2 regions of the Brevibacterium sp. JSBI002 genome follow, and region 2 is predicted to be linked to the other one. Evidence: predicted binding sites of a transcription regulator. Region 2 holds the regulator's gene; the other holds the start of a gene.
What was found. The regulator HrcA, encoded in region 2, represses chaperone genes, less so after heat shock. The targets are predictions, from matches to a motif close to TTNGCACTCGNNNNNNNCGAGTGCNAA.
Positions count from the first base shown of each region.

Region 1 (9,633 bases), 790 kb from region 2:
CCACCCACATCCCAACCGCACCTGCCCATGCGCGCCCGCCGCGCCGCGTCCCTTAGACTGAGTTCCCTATGGGTTACTACTTGACGACAGCGATTGCCTACCCCAACGGGGCCATTCACATCGGGCATGCCTATGAGTACATTGCGGCCGACACGATCGCCCGGTTCAAGCGACTGGACAATCATGATGTCTTCTTCTGCACCGGCACCGACGAGCACGGACTGAAGATGCTGCAGGCGGCGAACAAGCTCGGCATCACCCCCAAAGAACTCGCTGACGACAACGCGAAGAACTTCCGCGACACCCAGCTCGCCCTCGGCTCGACCTTCGACCGGTTCATCCGCACCACCGACGAAGACCACTACGCCGCCTCGCAGGCCATCTGGCGCAAGCTCGAAGAGGCCGGCGATATCTACCTCGACACGTACTCCGGCTGGTACTCCGTGCGCGACGAGGCGTTCTACACCGACGACGAGACCGAGGTCGTCGACGGCGTGCGCCTGTCCAAGGAGACCCGCACCGAGGTGACCTGGACGGAAGAGGAGTCCTACTTCTTCCGCCTCTCGAAGTACCAGGACAAGCTGCTCGAGCTGTACAAGAACCACCCCGAATTCATCGGCCCCGACTCCCGCCGCAACGAGATCGCCTCGTTCGTCGCATCCGGGCTCAAGGACCTCTCCATCTCCCGCACCACCTTCGACTGGGGTGTGCCGGTTCCCGGCAACGACAAGCACGTGATGTACGTGTGGATCGACGCCCTGACGAACTACATCACCGCGGCCGGCTACCCCGATGACCAGGAGCGCCTCAGCAAGTGGTGGCCCGCCGATGTCCACATCATCGGCAAGGACATCATCCGCTTCCACTCGGTCTACTGGCCCGCCTTCCTCATGAGCGCCGGCATCGAGCTGCCGGGGCGCGTCCACGCCCACGGCTTCCTCTTCAACTCCGGCGAGAAGATGTCGAAGTCCGTCGGCAACGTCGTCGACCCCCTCGACCTCGTCGACGCCTTCGGCTTGGACACCCTGCGCTTCTTCCTCTTCCGCGAGTTCTCCTACGGCCACGACGGTTCGTACACGAAGGACTCGATCATCACCCGGAAGAACTCCGACCTCGCCAACGAGTACGGCAACCTCGCCCAGCGCTCGCTGTCGATGATCCAGAAGAACTGCGACGCCCAGGTGCCGCAGCCAGGCGAACTCACCGAGGCGGACGAGAAGCTCCTCGCCCTCGCCCGCGCCGTGCCCGACACCGCCCGACGCCACGTCGACACCCAGGCCCTCCACCTCTATGTCGAGGCCTGCTGGAAGGTGCTGTCCGAGGCCAACCGCTACTTCTCCGCGCAGGAACCGTGGAAGCTGAAGAAGACCGATCCCGATCGCATGACCACCGTGCTGTGGGTGACGATCGAGGTCGTGCGCATCATCTCCATCCTCATCCAGCCGGTCATGCCGGATTCCGCGGGCAAGATCCTCGACCTCCTCGGTGTGCCCACCGGAGTCGGTGAGGCCGGCGCGAAGGTCCTGCCGACCGCCGTCGATTCCGGGTCCGGCGCCGAGGCGATGGGGGCCGTATCCGCGAGTGCGGCCATCGGTGTTGCCGCCGGTGCCGCCTACGCGTCGGCCGCCCTGGCGCCGAATGTCGCCGAGGCCGCTGCCGATGGCATCGCCGCCGCCGAGGCGGATCCCCGGTCGTTCGCGGCCGTCGAGTTCCCGCTCGAGCCGGGCACGCCCCTGCCGAAGCCCGAACCCGTGTTCCCGAAGTTCGTGGAGGAGACCGAATAATGGCCTCGCGCGCCGCCGGAACCTATCCACCGGTGCCCGAACCGCTCGCTCATCCCATCGTCGACACCCACACCCACCTCGACATCTGCACGGGTGTGCGGCTGCCGCTAAGTGCTGGTGAACCCGAACCCGAGGTGACCCCGGAGACGGACGAAGAGTTCCCGTCGCTGGATTTCTTCCATGACACCGCCGCCGAGGCGGGAGTCCGTCGCATCGTCCAGATCGGCTGCGACCTTCCGGCAGCCCGGTGGACGACTGCGCTCGTGGCTTCCCAGTATTCAGGCACCCCCGCCGAGGCGGCCACGGAGGTGGGATCCCTCGCCGAGGCGGCCGACCCCCGCACCGTGCCCGCCCCTCCTGCCGGGGGGCGGGCATGGATGATCGGCGGAGCCGCCCTCCACCCGAACGAAGCCCCACGGCTGGCCGAACGCGGCCTGCTCGATGACGCTCTCACCGAGATCGAATCGCTCGTGAGCTCGCACGAGCGCATGCGTGTGGTGGGGGAGACCGGTCTCGACTACTTCCGCACGGCGGAAGAGGGAGTCGCCGAACAGGAGCGCTCCTTCCGAGCTCATATCGAGATCGCCAAGCGCACCGGACGTGCACTGCAGATCCACGATCGGGAGGCACATGCCGATGTGCTGCGCATTCTCAAGGAGGAAGGCGCCCCCGATGTCACGATCTTCCACTGCTACTCCGGTGACGAGGCGATGGCCCGTGAATGTGCTGCCGAGGGCTACTACATGTCCTTCGCCGGCAACCTCACGTTCAAGAACGCCGACGAGCTGCGGCGGGCAGCGGCGGCCGCTCCGTTGGAGCTGCTGCTGACGGAGACCGACGCGCCCTTCCTCACCCCGCACCCGCATCGCGGTAAGCCGGGAGGCCCCTACCTCACGGCGCTCACAGCGCGGAAGCTCGCCGAGGTGCGTGGGATGAGCGAAGAGGATCTGTGCGCGGCCGTATGGAACAACGCGGAGCGGGCCCTCGGCAGCTGGGATTGAGCAGAGCTCAGCCCGTCGTTCTGATTGAGCAGAGCTCAGCCTGTCGTTCTGTGAGCGAGATAACGGAACGTGCGGCCGCCTCGGCGAGGAAATATCACGATCGAGAATGCCCTGAAACTCGGGGAACTCCAGGTCAGACACGCCCTCAGGAAACTCACACCGTTACATTTCCGTGATATTTTGCGAACCGTGTAACGAATCGGTTACAGTGAACAGGTCGATAAACTCTGCTCAGGGATATTTTTGTGATTGATTTTCTGAAGAACCGCAAGGTTCAGATCGCTGCACAGGCGGTCGTGATCACCGGGCTCGTCGGTGGCACGGGCGCAGTTGTGACCATGAACAAGCCCGTGACCTTGGAGGTCAACGGACAGGCCGAAGAGATCCGAACCTTCGGTGGAACGGTCGGGGACATCCTCGACAGCCACGAAATCGATGTCGATAAGCGCGACCAGGTCAAGCCCGGTGTGGGCACCAAGGTTGACCGTGACATGACGATCACCGTCAACACGGCCAAGAAGGTTGCGCTGTCCGTCGATGGCAAGGAAACGAACGAATGGACCAACGCGAACACCGTGGGTCAGGCTCTGGCCGACCTCGGCGTCGACGCGAAGGGCGCCGACCTCAACGCTAAGGCCAGCCAGCGTCTGAAGGACGAGGGCAATGACATCGAGGTGACCACGGCGAAGGACCTCACCGTCGTCGCCGACGGCAAGGACCACAAGGTCTCGGCCGCTGTGGGCACCGCTAAGGAAGCCCTCAAGGACACGGGCGTCAAGCTCGACAAGGACGACTTCCTGTCCGTGCCGATGTCCGCCGAGGTCTCCGACGGCCAGGTGCTGACCGTCAACCGCGTGAAGAACGACACCGTCAAGGACAAGCAGGCCATCAAGGCCAAGGTGGAGACCAAGAAGTCCGATTCCCTCTACGAGGGTGAGACCAAGGTCGAAGCGCAAGGCAAGGACGGCGAGAAGCAGGTCACCTACAAGGTCAAGACGATCAATGGCGAAGAGGTCAAGAAGGAGAAGAAGGACGAGCAGGTCATCTCCGAACCCAAGACCAAGGTCGTCATCCAGGGCACCAAGAAGAAGGAAGCACCGGCCGACACCGGCGGCTCCGACTCGGGTGACTCCGGCGATTCCGGTTCGGGCGACTCGGGCGATTCCGGTGACTCCGGTGACTCGTCCACCGGCGGCAGCGACGCCGGCTCCGGTGGCGGCGATATGAGCACCGAAGAGATCAAGGCGATGCTCGGCGGACCTGGATCCAAGTGGTACCAGGTTGCCAAGTGCGAATCGAACTTCAACCCTCGTGCGGTGAACAAGTCGAACAACGCACACTTCGGCCTGTTCCAGTTCAAGCTCGCCACCTGGCAGTCCATGGGCGGCAGCGGCAACCCGGTCGACGCCAGCCCGCGTGAGCAGTTCGAGCGCGCCAAGAAGCTCCAGGCTGCAGCCGGCTGGGGACAGTGGGCCTGCGCCTGATCTGAGATCAGGTGTGGAGTCGCCGACTGAGCGCCTGCAAAGGCCAAGAACTCTGGCCGCCATTGACAACAGATATCGACAACTGAGCTGAGGCGGTCAGCAAGGAGCGTGGGCCCCGAGGAGAGATCCTCGGGGCCCACGCTTTTCGGTGCCCCGCTGCCCCGACTTCCGGGCCCAATCTGAACTTTCGCCCAGAGCATGACGAATTGTTGGCACTCAAGTTGACCGAGTGCTAAGAGCGTTCTAGAGTCGAATTAGCACTAGCACTCATTGAGTGCCAGTTTCATGAGACGGTCGAATCGCTCGGCACCCGCGACGACGAGAGGTTCATGGCAGCAGCCGCCGTCTGACTCGATGAAATAGAACCCAGCGAAGGGAGAGGGCCCGATATGTCGGTCTCCATCAAGCCACTCGAAGATCGGATTGTCATCCGTCAGGTCGAAGCAGAACAGACTACCGCCAGTGGTCTGGTCATTCCCGAAACCGCCAAGGAAAAGCCTCAGGAAGGCGAAGTTGTCGCAGTGGGCCCGGGCCGCGTTGCTGACAACGGAAACCGTGTGCCGGTCGACGTCGCCGTCGGCGACAAGGTCATCTACTCCAAGTACGGAGGCACCGAAGTCAAGTACGCAGGCGAAGAGTTCCTCGTGCTCTCGGCTCGCGACGTGCTCGCCGTCATCGGCTGAATCCCCTGAACAACTACTTCACTGACAGGAGGACGAATGCCTAAGACTCTGGAATTCAACGACGAAGCTCGTCGTGCACTCGAAAAGGGTGTCAACACCCTGGCCGACACCGTCAAGGTTACGCTGGGACCCAAGGGCCGCAACGTCGTGCTCGATAAGAAGTGGGGCGCTCCCACGATCACGAACGATGGTGTGACCATCGCCCGTGAGGTCGAGGTCGACGATCCTTACGAGAACCTCGGCGCACAGCTGGCCAAGGAAGTCGCCACCAAGACCAACGACATCGCCGGTGACGGAACCACCACCGCGACCGTGCTCGCTCAGGCCTTCGTCAACGAAGGACTGCGCAACGTTGCCGCCGGTGCCGCACCCGGACAGCTCAAGCGCGGCATCGAGACCGCCGTCGAGGCCGTCTCGCAGCAGCTGGGCACGATCGCCCGCGACGTCGCCGACTCCTCGGAGATCGCACACGTCGCCGGTCTGTCGGCTCAGTCGCCCGAGATCGGCAAGCTCATCGCCGATGCCTTCGACAAGGTCGGCAAGGATGGCGTCATCACAATCGACGAGTCGCAGGCCGCGTCCGTCGAGCTCGAGATCACCGAAGGAATGCAGTTCGACAAGGGCTTCCTGTCGCCGCACTTCGTGACCGACGCCGATCGTCAGGAGGCTGTGCTCTCCGACGCTCTCATCCTCATCAACCAGGGCAAGATCTCCAACATCCAGGAGCTCCTGCCCGTCCTCGAGAAGGTGCAGCAGGCAGGCAAGCCGCTGTTCATCATCGCCGAGGACATCGAGGGAGAAGCTCTGTCGACCCTGGTCGTCAACAAGCTGCGCGGAATCATCAACGTCGCCGCCGTCAAGGCTCCCGGCTTCGGTGACCGCCGCAAGGCCATCCTCGAGGACCTCGCCGTCCTCACCGGAGGCCAGGTCGTCACCCCGGATATGGGCATGAAGCTCGATCAGGTCACCCTGGAAGAGCTCGGCAACGCCCGCACCATCACCGTCACCAAGGACAACACCACCATCATCGATGGTGCCGGTGCCGACGATGCTGTTGCCGGTCGTGTCGCTCAGATCCGCGCCGAGGTCGAGAACACCGATTCCGACTGGGACCGCGAGAAGCTGCAGGAGCGCTTGGCCAAGCTCTCCGGCGGAGTCGCCGTCATCAAGGTCGGCGCCGCCACCGAGGTGGAGCTCAAGGAGCGCAAGCACCGCGTCGAAGACGCCGTGTCCGCTACTCGAGCCGCCATCGAAGAGGGTGTCGTCGCCGGCGGTGGATCGGCTCTGATCCACGCTGCGAAGGTCCTCGACGGCAACGACCTCGGACTGTCCGGTGACGCACTCACCGGCGCCGAGATCGTCAAGCGCGGAGTCGTCCAGCCGCTGCGCTGGATCGCCGCCAACGCGGGCCAGGACGGCTACGTCGTCGTCGCCAAGGTCCAGGACCTCGAGTCCGGACAGGGCTACAACGCCGCCATCGACGAATACGGCGACCTCATCGGCGCCGGAATCATCGACCCCGTCAAGGTCACCCGTTCGGCGCTGCGCAACGCCGCTTCGATCGCCGCCCTGGTTCTCACCACCGAGACCCTGGTCGTCGAGAAGAAGGACGAGGAGGACGAGGACTGAGCCATTCGCTCGGACTGAGTCATCTCTGACCACGACAGTGGCCCGGAACATCACGTTCCGGGCCACTGCCGCATTCACCGTCACCGAGGCGGCCACCCCGGTTTGCGTGCGGCACAGGAGAAGTCGAGTGGCACATGTTTGAAACAGTGCTATTCGTCTGAGACGGTGCCGCAGCCGTGAGCGCTCTCGAGCTGGGCTCGCAGGCGGGCGAGGTCGGCGCGGACCATGTCGGCGTCGCGGTCGAACTCGGCGAGATCGACTCCCGGCAGACGGAAGAGGGTGAAGACCACCTCGGCGCCGGTGCCGTTGGTGAGCACCCGCAGGGGATTTAGCACGACCGTGCCGTCGGGGAAGATCACGTCGTGACCGAGGATGCCCAGATCCGTATGCGGGCCGAAGCGGACCTCGACCTCACCCATCGGGGAGTCCGTGATCCAGCGGCCGGCCTCCTCGCGAATTCCGTTGCTCAGTCCCGCGGCCCAGGCCGGAAGGTTCGCGGGATCGCCGGCGAAGGCGGCCACCTCGGCGGGGGAGACGTTGATGGGAGTCGAGAGGTGGAGCGCTGGATTCGTCATCCCCCAACTGGACCATAAGAGAAGCAGCGCGGCCAGGGAAAGGGAGCGCTCCATGGCGCGCGGGCCGACAAAGAGTGCCGTCCCTCGTGCCGCTCGCAGCAGACCGTACACAGCTGGCTCACACCTACTGGCCAGTCGCTTTTCATGTTTCTGAGTGGCGATCCTCGTTAGTCTGGAAATGACAGCTTGCACCGACGCATGAGGAATCTATGACCACCGGCCCGACGATGCCCATCGCCCGACTTCGCGACGTTTCGAAGGTCTTCGATCCGAAAGGGGCAGCGGTCACGGCTCTCAGCGGGGTCAGCCTCGACATCGCACCGGCCAAGCTGACCGCGGTGATGGGGCCCTCGGGATCCGGGAAGTCAACACTCATGCACGTCCTCGCCGGACTCGATCGTCCCACCTCGGGCACGGTCCACCTGGGCGAAGAGGAGATCACGAAGCTGCGCGACGACGATCTCACCGCCCTGCGCCGCCGCCGGATCGGATTCGTCTTCCAAGCGTTCAACCTCGTGCCTACGCTCACCGTCAAAGAGAACATCCGCTTGCCCTTCGAACTCGACGACCGTCGGCCGGGTGCCGACGAACGTGCCTGGATCTCCACGGTCGTTCACCGCCTGGGGTTGGAAGACCGACTCAAACACCGCCCCAACGAACTCTCCGGCGGCCAACAGCAGCGCACCGCAATCGCCCGGGCACTCGCGACCCGCCCGGACATCCTCTTCGCCGACGAACCGACCGGCAACCTCGACGCGAAGTCCGGTCGCGAAGTCATGGCGATCATGGTCGAGGCCGTCCGCGACTTCGGGCAATCGATCGTGCTCGTCACCCACGACCCGATCGTCGCCGCCCACGCCGACCGCGTCGTCTTCATCGCTGACGGCACCCCGGTGACGGAACTGAACGACACCATCACCGCCGAAGCGATCGCCTCGACCATGCTCGACATCGACGAACGCGCCGAATCCGCGGTGAGCCGATGAACCCGCTGCGCGAAATCAGGACCAACCCGCGGCAGTTCTTCCCCAGCGTCCTCGTCGTCTTCATCGCCGCCCTCTTCGGCAGCGCGATCATGCAGGGCATCGCGATCCTGACCGCGTGGCTGTCGTCAGAGAAGATCATCGCCGAATCCGAGTCCGCGCAGAACTTCCTCTCGATGATCGGTGTCACCTTCTTCCTCATCGCCCTCTTCGTCTCCGCGATCGTCATCGCGAACACGTTCTCGATCATCATCGCCGGTCGCAGCCGCCAGCTGGCTCTGCTGCGCCTCATCGGTGCGTCGTCGAAACGGCTGCGCAGGGCCGCCTCGGTGGAGGGACTGATCATCTCCGTCCCCGCCGCGGTGCTCGCCTTCGCCGCGTCGACCGGGCTGGCGCGAGCGGCTCAGAATTTCCTCGGCAACGCCATCACCGAGGAGGTCGCCCTCCTCACCCCGACCATGGCCGTCCCCGCTCTCGCCACGATCATCGTGACTTGGGCTTCGGCGTACCTGGGTGCGCGCCGCATCACGGGGATCTCACCGATCGAGGCGACCTCGCAGGCGGTGGAGCTCCGGCCCGAGGACGCCCGCGCCTCACTCGGCGGACTCACCGCCTCGCTGATTCTGCTGTCGATGGGGCTTACGTTCCTCGTCAACTCCGTGATCGGGGCCGCCGACCATCGGATCAGCGTGATCAGCGTGGTGCTGACCGCATTCGGCTCAAGCCTGACCTTCATCGGCGTCATCATCGGCCACCCGTGGATCCTGCCGCCCCTGCAGGCGGCGATCGGCTGGCTGTGCGGGCGCACCGCAGTGTCCCGGTTGGCCGCCTCGACGATCGCCCGCCATCCCACCCGGAACGCGCGCACGGTCATCGGTCTCGTCATCGGCATCACGCTCATCGTCATGTTCGCCACCGCCATGACGACCTTCCGCGATCAGCTGCTGCGGTATGCCAGGTCGCTCGGCGAAGAGGGGTGGGGCGGCCTCGAAGACGCGTTGGCCACGGTCATCGACAAGTCGATGCTGTTCGCGCTGGCCCTCATCCTGTTCTCCGTGATCATCGCCGTCATCGGCGTCGCGAACACGCTCATGCTCTCCGTGCGGCAGCGCACTCAGGAGATCGGCCTGCTCATGGCACTGGGCCAAACCCCGAAGCGCGTGCGGCGGATGATCACCGCCGAAGGCCTGCAACTGAGCCTGACCGCCTGCGCGGTCGCCGTCCCGCTGGGCATCGGCTTCGGGTGGGTCGGCGCACTGACCCTGCTCTCGCCCCTGCTCGGCCTCTTCGCACCGAGCGTGCCCTGGACGGTCGTCATCGCCGTCATCGCCGGCACCCTCATCGCCGTGTTCGTCGCGAGCCGCGAACCCGCCCGCGCGGCCACCTCGATCAGTCCCGTCGAGGCGCTCGAAGCCGTGTGAGGTGCGGTGCGGGCTGGTGATGCTGACGGCCCAGTTTGAGTTGAGAAGCCCACGTTAGAAACTGGGCTATTCA
Region 1 covers NZ_CP110341.1:2,811,042-2,820,674, reverse strand. The annotation lists gene metG (methionine--tRNA ligase) at 69-1,784, shown strand; gene LJ362_RS12790 (TatD family hydrolase) at 1,784-2,785, shown strand; gene LJ362_RS12785 (resuscitation-promoting factor) at 3,031-4,269, shown strand; gene groES (co-chaperone GroES) at 4,659-4,952, shown strand; gene groL (chaperonin GroEL) at 4,989-6,581, shown strand; gene LJ362_RS12770 (SRPBCC family protein) at 6,731-7,156, opposite strand; gene LJ362_RS12765 (ABC transporter ATP-binding protein) at 7,366-8,142, shown strand; gene LJ362_RS12760 (FtsX-like permease family protein) at 8,139-9,560, shown strand.
Region 1: the regulator HrcA is predicted to act here: its motif matches at 4,479-4,505, upstream of groES (co-chaperone GroES).

Region 2 (9,633 bases):
GCACGTCGACTTCAGCTACGAGGTCTCGCGGTCCTTGGCCGCCTGTGAAGGTGCACTTTTGCTCGTCGACTCCGCTCAGGGCATCGAAGCCCAGACGCTTGCCAACCTGTACCTGGCCATGGAGAACGATCTGACGATCATTCCCGTGCTCAACAAGATCGACCTGCCGGCCGCACAGCCGGAGAAATATGCGGAAGAGCTCGCCAACCTCATCGGCTGCGAACCCGAGGACTGCCTACTCGTGTCCGGTAAGACCGGCGAAGGCGTCGAGGAGGTCCTCGATCGCATCATCACCGATATCCCCGCGCCTGTCGGCGATGCCGATGCCCCGGCCCGCGCGATGATCTTCGACTCCGTCTACGACACCTACCGCGGTGTGGTCACCTATGTCCGCGTCATCGACGGCTCTCTGTCCCCGCGCGAGAAGATCGAGATGATGTCGACCGGCACCACCCATGAGCTGCTGGAGATCGGTGCCTCCATGCCCGAGCCCAAGGCGACGAAGGGCCTGGGCGTCGGCGAGGTCGGCTACCTCATCACCGGTGTCAAGGATGTGCGCCTGTCGAAGGTCGGCGACACCGTCACCGCCGCTGCGGGGCCCGCGACGGAGGCTCTCGGCGGTTACCGCGAGCCCAAACCGATGGTGTTCTCCGGACTCTTCCCGATCGACGGGTCCGACTACCCGGTGCTGCGCGATGCGCTGGACAAACTCAAACTCAACGACGCCTCTCTCGCCTACGAACCCGAGACCTCGACGGCTCTGGGCTTCGGCTTCCGCTGCGGATTCCTCGGTCTCCTCCATCTCGAAGTCCTGCGCGACCGCTTGGAACGGGAGTTCGATCTCGACCTCATCTCCACCGCCCCGTCCGTGATCTATGACGTGACCATGGAAGACGGTTCGGAGACCGTGGTGACGAACCCGAGCGAATACCCGACGGGCAAGATCAAGGAAGTCCGCGAACCGATGGTGCAGGCGACCATCCTCACCCCCAGCGACTACATCGGCGCGGTCATGGAACTGTGCCAGGATCGCCGGGGCAAACTCCAGGGCATGGACTACCTGTCCTCGGACCGCGTGGAGATCCGCTACCGTCTGCCGTTGGCGGAGATCGTCTTCGATTTCTTCGACCAGCTGAAGTCCCGGACCAAAGGCTACGCCTCCCTCGACTACTCCGACGACGGTCAGGACGCTTCCGACCTCGTCAAGGTCGACATCCTGCTGCACGGCGACCAGGTCGACGCATTCTCCGCGATCGTCCACCGCGACAACGCCTATTCCTACGGTGTGGCGATGGCAGGGAAGCTGCGCAAGCTCATCCCGCGTCAGCAGTTCGAGGTGCCCATCCAGGCGGCCATCGGCTCACGCATCATCGCCCGCGAGACGATCCGCGCCATCCGCAAGGACGTGCTTTCGAAGTGCTATGGCGGCGACATCAGCCGTAAGCGCAAGCTGCTCGAGAAGCAGAAGGAAGGCAAGAAGCGGATGAAGATGGTCGGCACCGTCGAGGTTCCGCAGGAGGCGTTCATCGCGGCCCTGTCCTCCGACGAGCCGGAGACGAAGGACAGCAAGAAGTAAGTGCCCGCACAACCGACCGGTGAGGTCCCTCCGCGCGACGGTTCGCTGCCGACATCGGTGGGGATCGGGGCTGCCGAGCGGGGGCTGAGCCTCTACATCCATGTCCCGTACTGCCGGGTCCGCTGCGGCTACTGCGACTTCAACACCTATACCGCCGACGACCTCGGCCCGGGCGCGTCTCGCGAGGACTACCGCAGCAATCTCGCCCGTGAGCTCGATCTGTCCGTGTCCGCCCTCGACGAGGCGGGGGCCGGCGACCGTGAGGTCTCGACGATCTTCTTCGGCGGAGGCACCCCGACCTTGCTCGCAGCGGATGTGCTCGCCGGGGTGATGGACGATGTCCGCGCCCGCTTCCGCCTGGCGGAGAATGTCGAAGTCACCACCGAAGCCAACCCCGACACCTTGGACCCCGTCTACATCGCGACCCTAGCCGGAGCCGGTTTCAACCGCATCTCCATGGGCATGCAGTCGGCCGTGCCGCACGTGCTCGCGACCTTGGACCGCACCCACGATCCGGAGAAGATCCCCGAGGTGGCCCGTTGGGTCAAGGACGCCGGTCTCGAGCTCAGCCTCGACCTCATCTACGGCACTCCGGGGGAGTCGATCGACGATTGGCGTCGCTCTCTCGACGTGGCCCTGTCCAACGAGGTCGATCACATCTCGGCATATTCCCTCATCGTCGAACCGGGAACGAAGATGGGCGCGATGGTCCGTCGCGGCGAACTGCCGATGCCCGATGAAGACGACTTGGCCGACAAATACGAGATCGCCGATGCCGCGATCTCCGCTGCCGGTCTGCACTGGTACGAAGTGAGCAATTGGTCGACCGGTCCCGAGACTCGCTGTGAGCACAATATGGCCTATTGGCGCAATGCCGACTGGTGGGGTTTCGGGCCCGGCGCCCATTCACACATCGGAGGCGTGCGGTTCTGGAATGCCAAGCACCCCCGTGCCTGGGCCGATCGGCTGTTGGCGGGGGAGTCCCCGTCGATCGGTCGTGAGGTCCTCGACGTTCAGACTCGGGAGATCGAACGGATCATGCTGGCGGCCAGGATCGACCGCGAGCTGCGTCTGGATTCTCTGGCTCCAGGCAGCGAAAAGGCGGTCAGAACTTTCGTCCGGCAGGGTCTGCTCGACGCCGATGGCGCCGCGGTCGGCTGGTTCCAGCCGACTCTGCAGGGACGTCTCATGGCCGACTATATGGTGCGCATCCTCACCGAATACGTGTGAATGAGCCTCGCCCCGTCACCCGAGTTCGGGTGGCGGGGCGAGTACTTCTGCGAATCTGCTGGGGAGCAACGCTCAATGGGCGTCAGATCACTTGATCCAGTTCGGCGTCACCGGAATGCGGTATCCCTCACCGCGGTTTGCTGCCATACCGGCGATGATCTCGATGACGATCATATAGATCGAGAGAACCGGCAGGAGCAGGAGGATGAGGAAGCCGATGCCGACGATCGTGAGGATTCCGCCGATCAGCCCGATGCCGAACGCGGCAATGACGCCGATGATCAGCAGATTGAGCGACTGTGCGCCATGGTGGCGGAGGAACGGTGACTTGTCTTTGTTGATGATGAAGAGGATGAGCGTGACGATCCAGCCGACGCCGACGACATAGGTGGCGGCGTGAGCGAGGTGTGACCACAGCGCGGTCGTCCGTTCACTCTGATCTGCATTCCAGAAGCCGAGCGAATTCGGGCCGTAGGCCGCATCCGGCAGTTCGGCCCCCATGGGCACTCCGGCGGCAGCCGACTGCGCCGAGGATGCTCCCTGGAATCCGTAACCGGGCTGAGGGTGACCCTGCGGAGCGCTGTGCGCCTGCTGAGATCCGTACGGCTGCTGGGCGCCGCCCGCCTGCTGCGAACCGTAGCCCGGCTGGGAACCATACTGCTGCTGAGGATTCTGCGGCTGAGAGCCGTACTGGGCCTCACCGCTCTGCTGCGGCTGCGAACCGTGTTGTGGCTGCTGGGTATACGGCTGCTGCGAGCCCGACTGCGGGGAATAGTTCGGAGGCATCGGCTGTGAATGTCCGTTGTTCGGCTGCTGCGGGTTGTCCGACATGAGAGTCCCTTCAGAGTGTGCGATCACTCCACACTAACCCAGAGAGTCCGGGCAGCCCCAGAGGGTCCGGGCTGACCCAGAGAGTCCGGGAGAGCGGGAATGGTCACTTCACGAAATTGATGGTGAGCGGGAACTTATACCCCTCACCCTTGTTCGCGGCGACGGCCGCGATGATATAGAAGACGCAGTAGACGAGTGGGACGATCAGCGCCGCGTACATGACGATGATGCCGATCCCGAAAGTCACCAGTGCCAGGATGAACCCGACGAAGCCGAAGACGAAGAGCGCACCGAAGGTGACGATCGTGTTCGTGATCATCGCGTTGAGACCCTGACGTGAGTGTTCGCGGACGAACGGCGATTCGTCCTTCTTCACGAGGAACATGATGAGCGGCATGAAGCCGAAGATGATCGAGCCGAGGTGAGTCCACATTGCCGTGGTGCGGTCGGGTTCGTGGGCCATCCAGAACTGCTCGGAGCCGGGTCCGTAGGCCTGCTCAGGCAGGGAGCGGGAGTCGAACATCGCCGGGTTGTGCATCTGCGGCATATCGTAGCCCGGCCGCGCGCCATATCCCGGCTGGTCCCCGTAGTTCGGCTGGCCCCCGTAGTTCGGCTGAGCGCCGTACGCCCGCTGCGAACCATACCCCGACTGCCCACCGGAACCCGGCTGACCGCTGTGCGTCTGCGAATACTGCTGGCCCTGCGGAGCGTAGGGCTGCTGCGAACCGGAGGCCTGAGAGTAGTTCGGCGGCATCGGGCGGCTGCCCGGCTGCTCGGGGTGATACGACATGGGGATCCTTTCGAAGAGTGCTTGCCACTCACCCTAACGGAGCGACGTGTCCCGAGGATGTCGGGAAAGCCTCACTCCTGTGACAGATTCGGCACACGCCGACAGCTCCGCGTGACCATGACGCTCCACCGCGCCGCACCACCGACGACTCTCACCCGACGGTGACGAAGTCGATGAGCTCCTCGACGCGCCCCGACAGCGTCGGTTCGACATCAGCAATGGTGCTCACCTTCCCGAGGATGCGCACCCACCCGCGGGCAACGTCCCGATGGTCGGCGTGAGGCCATCCGATGCGACGCAGTATTCCCGTCTTCCAATCCTCACCGCGGGGGACGACCGGCCACTCGCGGATGCCGACGACATGGGGCTTCACCGCCTGCCAGATATCGACGTACGGGTGACCGATGATGTGGACGACATCGCGGTACCGCGGATCGGACCGGACCGCCTCGGCGATCTTCGATTCCTTCGTCCCGTTCACCAGATGGTCGGCGAGGACACCGACTCGATGTTCCCGATCCGGACCGAAAGCCTCGAGCTTGTCGGCGACATCATCGAGACCGCCCAGGGGCTCGACGACGACGCCCTCGATGCGCAGGTCATCGCCCCAGATCTTCTCGACGAGTTCGGCGTCGTGCTTGCCCTCGACCCAGATGCGCGACCCACGAGCCACCCGAGCCTTCGCGCCGACCACGGCGCGAGACCCCGAGGCCGTCCGTCCGGGCTGCTGCGCCTTCTTCTTCGGCAGCTGCACATCGACGGGCTGTCCCTCGAGGAGGAAACCCGGTCCCAGGGGGAAGGCACGTACCTTGCCGACGCGATCTTCGAGCTTGACGACGACACCGGCCGTGGTCTTCTCCGCGCCGACGACAGCGCCGACATAGCCGCTCATCGCATCCTCGAGAACCATGCCCAGGCCGAGCTCGACCTGACGGGACTTCTTCGGGCGGTGCGACGACGGGGAGGAACCGGAGAGCACATCGGGACCATATCGATCAAAAGCATTCACGGGCACCCACCATAATCAAGGACGGTCCCGCAGGCGTGCAGACCCGCAGGCCACCCCTGAAATGAATTCCGGGAACGAGAGGCGTAGAATTGGCACTCAGACTCACAGAGTGCCAAGAGCAGGCACGGGACCGCGATGGATCGGCGAGACAGAGAGGAGATCCGCGATGAACGACAGCAGACGTGCACAGGTGCTGCGCGCCATCGTCGAGGACTTCGTCGCCACCAACGAACCCGTGGGATCGAAGGCGATCGTCCAGCGCCACACCCTCGGCGTCTCTCCCGCCACGATCCGCAACGATATGGCCGCGCTCGAACAAGAGGGCTATATCGCCCAGCCCCACACCTCTGCCGGACGGATCCCCACCGACCTCGGCTACCGGATGTTCGTCGACCGGATCGACGAGTTCAAACCGCTGACCACCGCCGAGCGGCGCGCGATCTTCCAGCTCATCGACGGCGACGTCGACCTCGACGAGATGCTCGACCGCACCGTCCGCGTCCTCTCCGGCCTCACTCGACAGGTCGCGCTCATCCAATACCCGACGGTGTCGCGGGCGCGCATCAAGCACATCGAGATCGTCGGACTCGTTCCCGGCCGGATCCTCGTCGTCCTCATCACCGACGCCGGCCAGGTCGAGCAGAAGTCCGTGATCACCCCGAGCCCGCTCGACGAAGACGCCGTCCGCGAACTACGCGACAAGATCAACGCCGAATTCGCCGGACGAACACTCGCGCAGGTCTTCGGATCGGCCCCCGCCGCCGAGGCGCCCGCCACCGAATCGAGTGACCCGGCCGCTCGTGACGACTCCGGACTCACACAGGTCAGGGCCGCCGTCGTCGACCTCGTCGCCGCGACGCGTGAAGAGCGCATCATCATGGCCGGCACCGCGAACCTCGCCCGCTCCGGAAGCGAATTCGGAGAGAAGATGGCCCCGATCCTCGAAGCCTTCGAAGAACAGGTGGTCCTGCTCAAGCTGCTCACCTCGATGGCCGAAGACCACGAGGAGATCAGCGTGCGCATCGGGCGTGAGAATACTCACGAATCATTCAGCTCGACTTCCGTCGTCGCCGCCGAATATGGTCATGACGCGGGTTCCTCGGCCAGACTGGCAGTGCTCGGCCCGACCCGAATGGACTATCCGACGACGATCTCGGCAGTCCGTGCCGTCGCCAAATACGTGTCCTCGATCCTCGATCGAGGGTAGGTCCCTTGACATCGATCAGGGGCACCCGCAGACGGGAAGCGCAGAACCGGTGAGCACCGCGCAAGGGCGCAGCCACCACCACGAACAGAGAAGACCACTACGTCAGGGAGAGAGAAGTTTCTGTGGCCGATCACTATGAAACACTCGGAGTGTCCAAAGATGCTTCCGCGGCTGAGATCAAGTCGTCGTACCGGAAACTGGCACGCAAGTACCACCCGGACGTCAATCCCGGTCACGAAGACGAATTCAAAGCCATCTCACTGGCCTACGACGTGCTCTCCGACTCGGAGAAGCGCCGCAACTACGATATGGGCGGCGGCGAGAATGGCCAGGGCTTCCCGGCCGGCGGCGGATTCGGCGGATTCGGCGACATCTTCGAGACCTTCTTCGGCGGTGGCGGCGGTCAGGCCGGAGGCCCGATCCCGCGCACCCAGCGCGGCAAGGATGCCCTCGTCGGCGTCAATATCGACCTGAAGACCGCGGCCTTCGGCGGCACCGTCGACCTCGACGTCACCACTGCAGTCGTCTGCGACACCTGTTTGGGCGCCGGCACGCAGGAAGGCACGAAGATCGAGACCTGCTCGCTGTGCCACGGAGCCGGCAGCGTCCAGCGCATGACCCGGACCCTGCTGGGTCAGATGGTCACGAACCAGACCTGCAACTCCTGCCACGGCTTCGGCACCGTCATCCCGAACCCCTGCCTCAACTGCCAGGGCGACGGACGCGTGCGCAAACAGCGGACCATGAAGATCCGCATCCCCGCCGGTGTCTCCGACGGCACCCGCATCCAGCTTTCCAGTCAGGGTGAGGTCGGCCCCGGAGGCGGACCCGCCGGTGACCTGTTCGTCGAGGTCATGGTCACCCGCCACGAGGTCTTCCAGCGCGACGGCGACAACCTCCGGGCCGCCATCTCCGTGCCGATGACCGCAGCGACCCTGGGCGCCACCATCCCGTTCGAGACCTTCGACGGCACTCAGGACCTCACCATCGCCGCCGGCACCCAGTCCGGCACCATCGTGAAACTCCCCGGACTGGGCGCGTCCCGCCTGCGTTCGGAGACTCGCGGCGACCTGCTCATCACCGTCGACGTCCTCACCCCGGACAAACTCGACGACGAACAGCGCGAACTGCTCGAGAAACTCGCCGAACTGCGCGGCGAAGAGACACCGCGCGCCCAGATCTCGACCGAGAACCGCGGAATGTTCTCCCGCATGCGTGAGCGGTTCGCCGGTCGGTGAGTCTTCCCGTCTTCCGCTCCGCTACCGCCGCCGAGGCGGTCGTCGGGTCCGCCCTCACCCTCGGTGAGGACGTGGCCGGGCATGCGGTGCGGGTGCGTCGGATCGGTCCCGGCGAGGACATCGACATCGTCGACGGAGAAGGCGCACGTGCGCGCGGAACCGTCACGGCCGCCTCGGCGAACCAGCTGACGATCGACGTCACCGAGGTGACGGTCGAGGACAGCGCGGGTCCGCGCCTCGTCCTCGTCCAAGCCCTGGCCAAGGGCGACCGGGACCTGCAGGCCATCGAAACGGCCACGGAGATCGGCGTCGACGACGTCATTCCCTGGGCGGCCGAACGCTCGATCGCCGACTGGCCGGCCAAGAAGCGGGAGAAGATGGCCGCGAAATGGGAGAACCTCCTCGGAGCGGCCTCCCTGCAGGCCAGACGAGCACGATTTCCCATCCTCCACGACCTCGTCCGCGGAGCCGCCCTGGCCAAGACCCTCGACGACGCCGACGCGGTCTTCGTCCTCCATGAGACCGCTCAGCGCAGGCTCTCCGAAGCGTTGGACGACCTGATCGCGAACGACTCGGCGCAGCTGCCGGAGCGCATCGTCTTCGTCGTCGGCCCCGAGGGCGGCATCAGCGACGGCGAACTCGCCGCCCTGACCGGCCGTGGAGCGACCCCGGTGCTGCTGGGACCGACGATCCTGCGCTCGTCATCGGCGGGACCCGCCGGTCTCGTCCTGGCCCAGAATTCATTGGGCCGTTGGTGAGGCATCGGACTAGGATGGAAGCACACTCAGGCGCTGCCGGTGACGGTGCGCTCACTTGCAAAGGAACATTCTGGACATCACCCCACCGAACCCGAACTCCATGAACCCCACCGACTCGGACACCGGCGCAACCGGCGACGGTGCCGCCGGCGTTGATGCCGTGACGGACAGCCACGGTGCCGATCGTGACACCGTGCGACTGGTCATCCCCGACTCCATCGACCTCGTCGCCTTCTTCGGTCCCGGAGAATCGAACCTGCGCGCCCTGGAGAAGACCTTCGCCGACCTCGACATCCACGTCCGAGCCAACCAGGTCCAGGTCACCGGCGACCCGAAACGCGTCGAAGCCTTCGTCAGCGTCATCGGGGAACTCAAGAAACTCCACGCGGCCGGCCATCGCATCAACGAAGAGACGGTCGAGAGAGTCACGACGTTCTCCTCCGAAGGAGCGGCCGCCTCGGCGGTGCTGGGCACGAACATCCTCTCCACCAGGGGAAAGTCGATCCGTCCGAAGACGATGGGCCAGCACGACTACGTCAGGGCCATCCGCAACCACACGATCACCTTCGGCATCGGTCCAGCCGGAACCGGCAAGACGTACCTGGCGATGGCCATGGCCGTCAACGCCCTCCAGCACAAAGAGGTCTCACGGATCATCCTCACCCGTCCGGCCGTCGAAGCCGGGGAGTCCCTGGGCTACCTGCCGGGCACGCTCAACGACAAGATCGACCCGTATGTGCGTCCGCTCTATGACGCCCTGCACGACATGGTCGACCCCGAATCGATCCCGCTGCTCATCGAGACCGGAACGATCGAGGTCGCGCCCCTGGCCTATATGCGCGGGCGCACCCTCAACGACGCGTTCATCATCCTCGACGAAGCGCAGAACACGACGGCCGAGCAGATGAAGATGTTCCTCACCCGCCTCGGCTTCGGATCACGCATGGTCGTCACCGGTGACATCTCCCAGATCGACCTGCCGGGCAAGACCCGC
Region 2 covers NZ_CP110341.1:2,024,686-2,034,318, reverse strand. The annotation lists gene lepA (translation elongation factor 4) at 1-1,576, shown strand, start outside; gene hemW (radical SAM family heme chaperone HemW) at 1,577-2,806, shown strand; gene LJ362_RS09350 (DUF4870 domain-containing protein) at 2,894-3,637, opposite strand; gene LJ362_RS09345 (DUF4870 domain-containing protein) at 3,741-4,427, opposite strand; gene LJ362_RS09340 (DUF3097 domain-containing protein) at 4,579-5,442, opposite strand; gene hrcA (heat-inducible transcriptional repressor HrcA) at 5,603-6,643, shown strand; gene dnaJ (molecular chaperone DnaJ) at 6,766-7,881, shown strand; gene LJ362_RS09325 (16S rRNA (uracil(1498)-N(3))-methyltransferase) at 7,878-8,639, shown strand; gene LJ362_RS09320 (PhoH family protein) at 8,740-9,633, shown strand, end outside.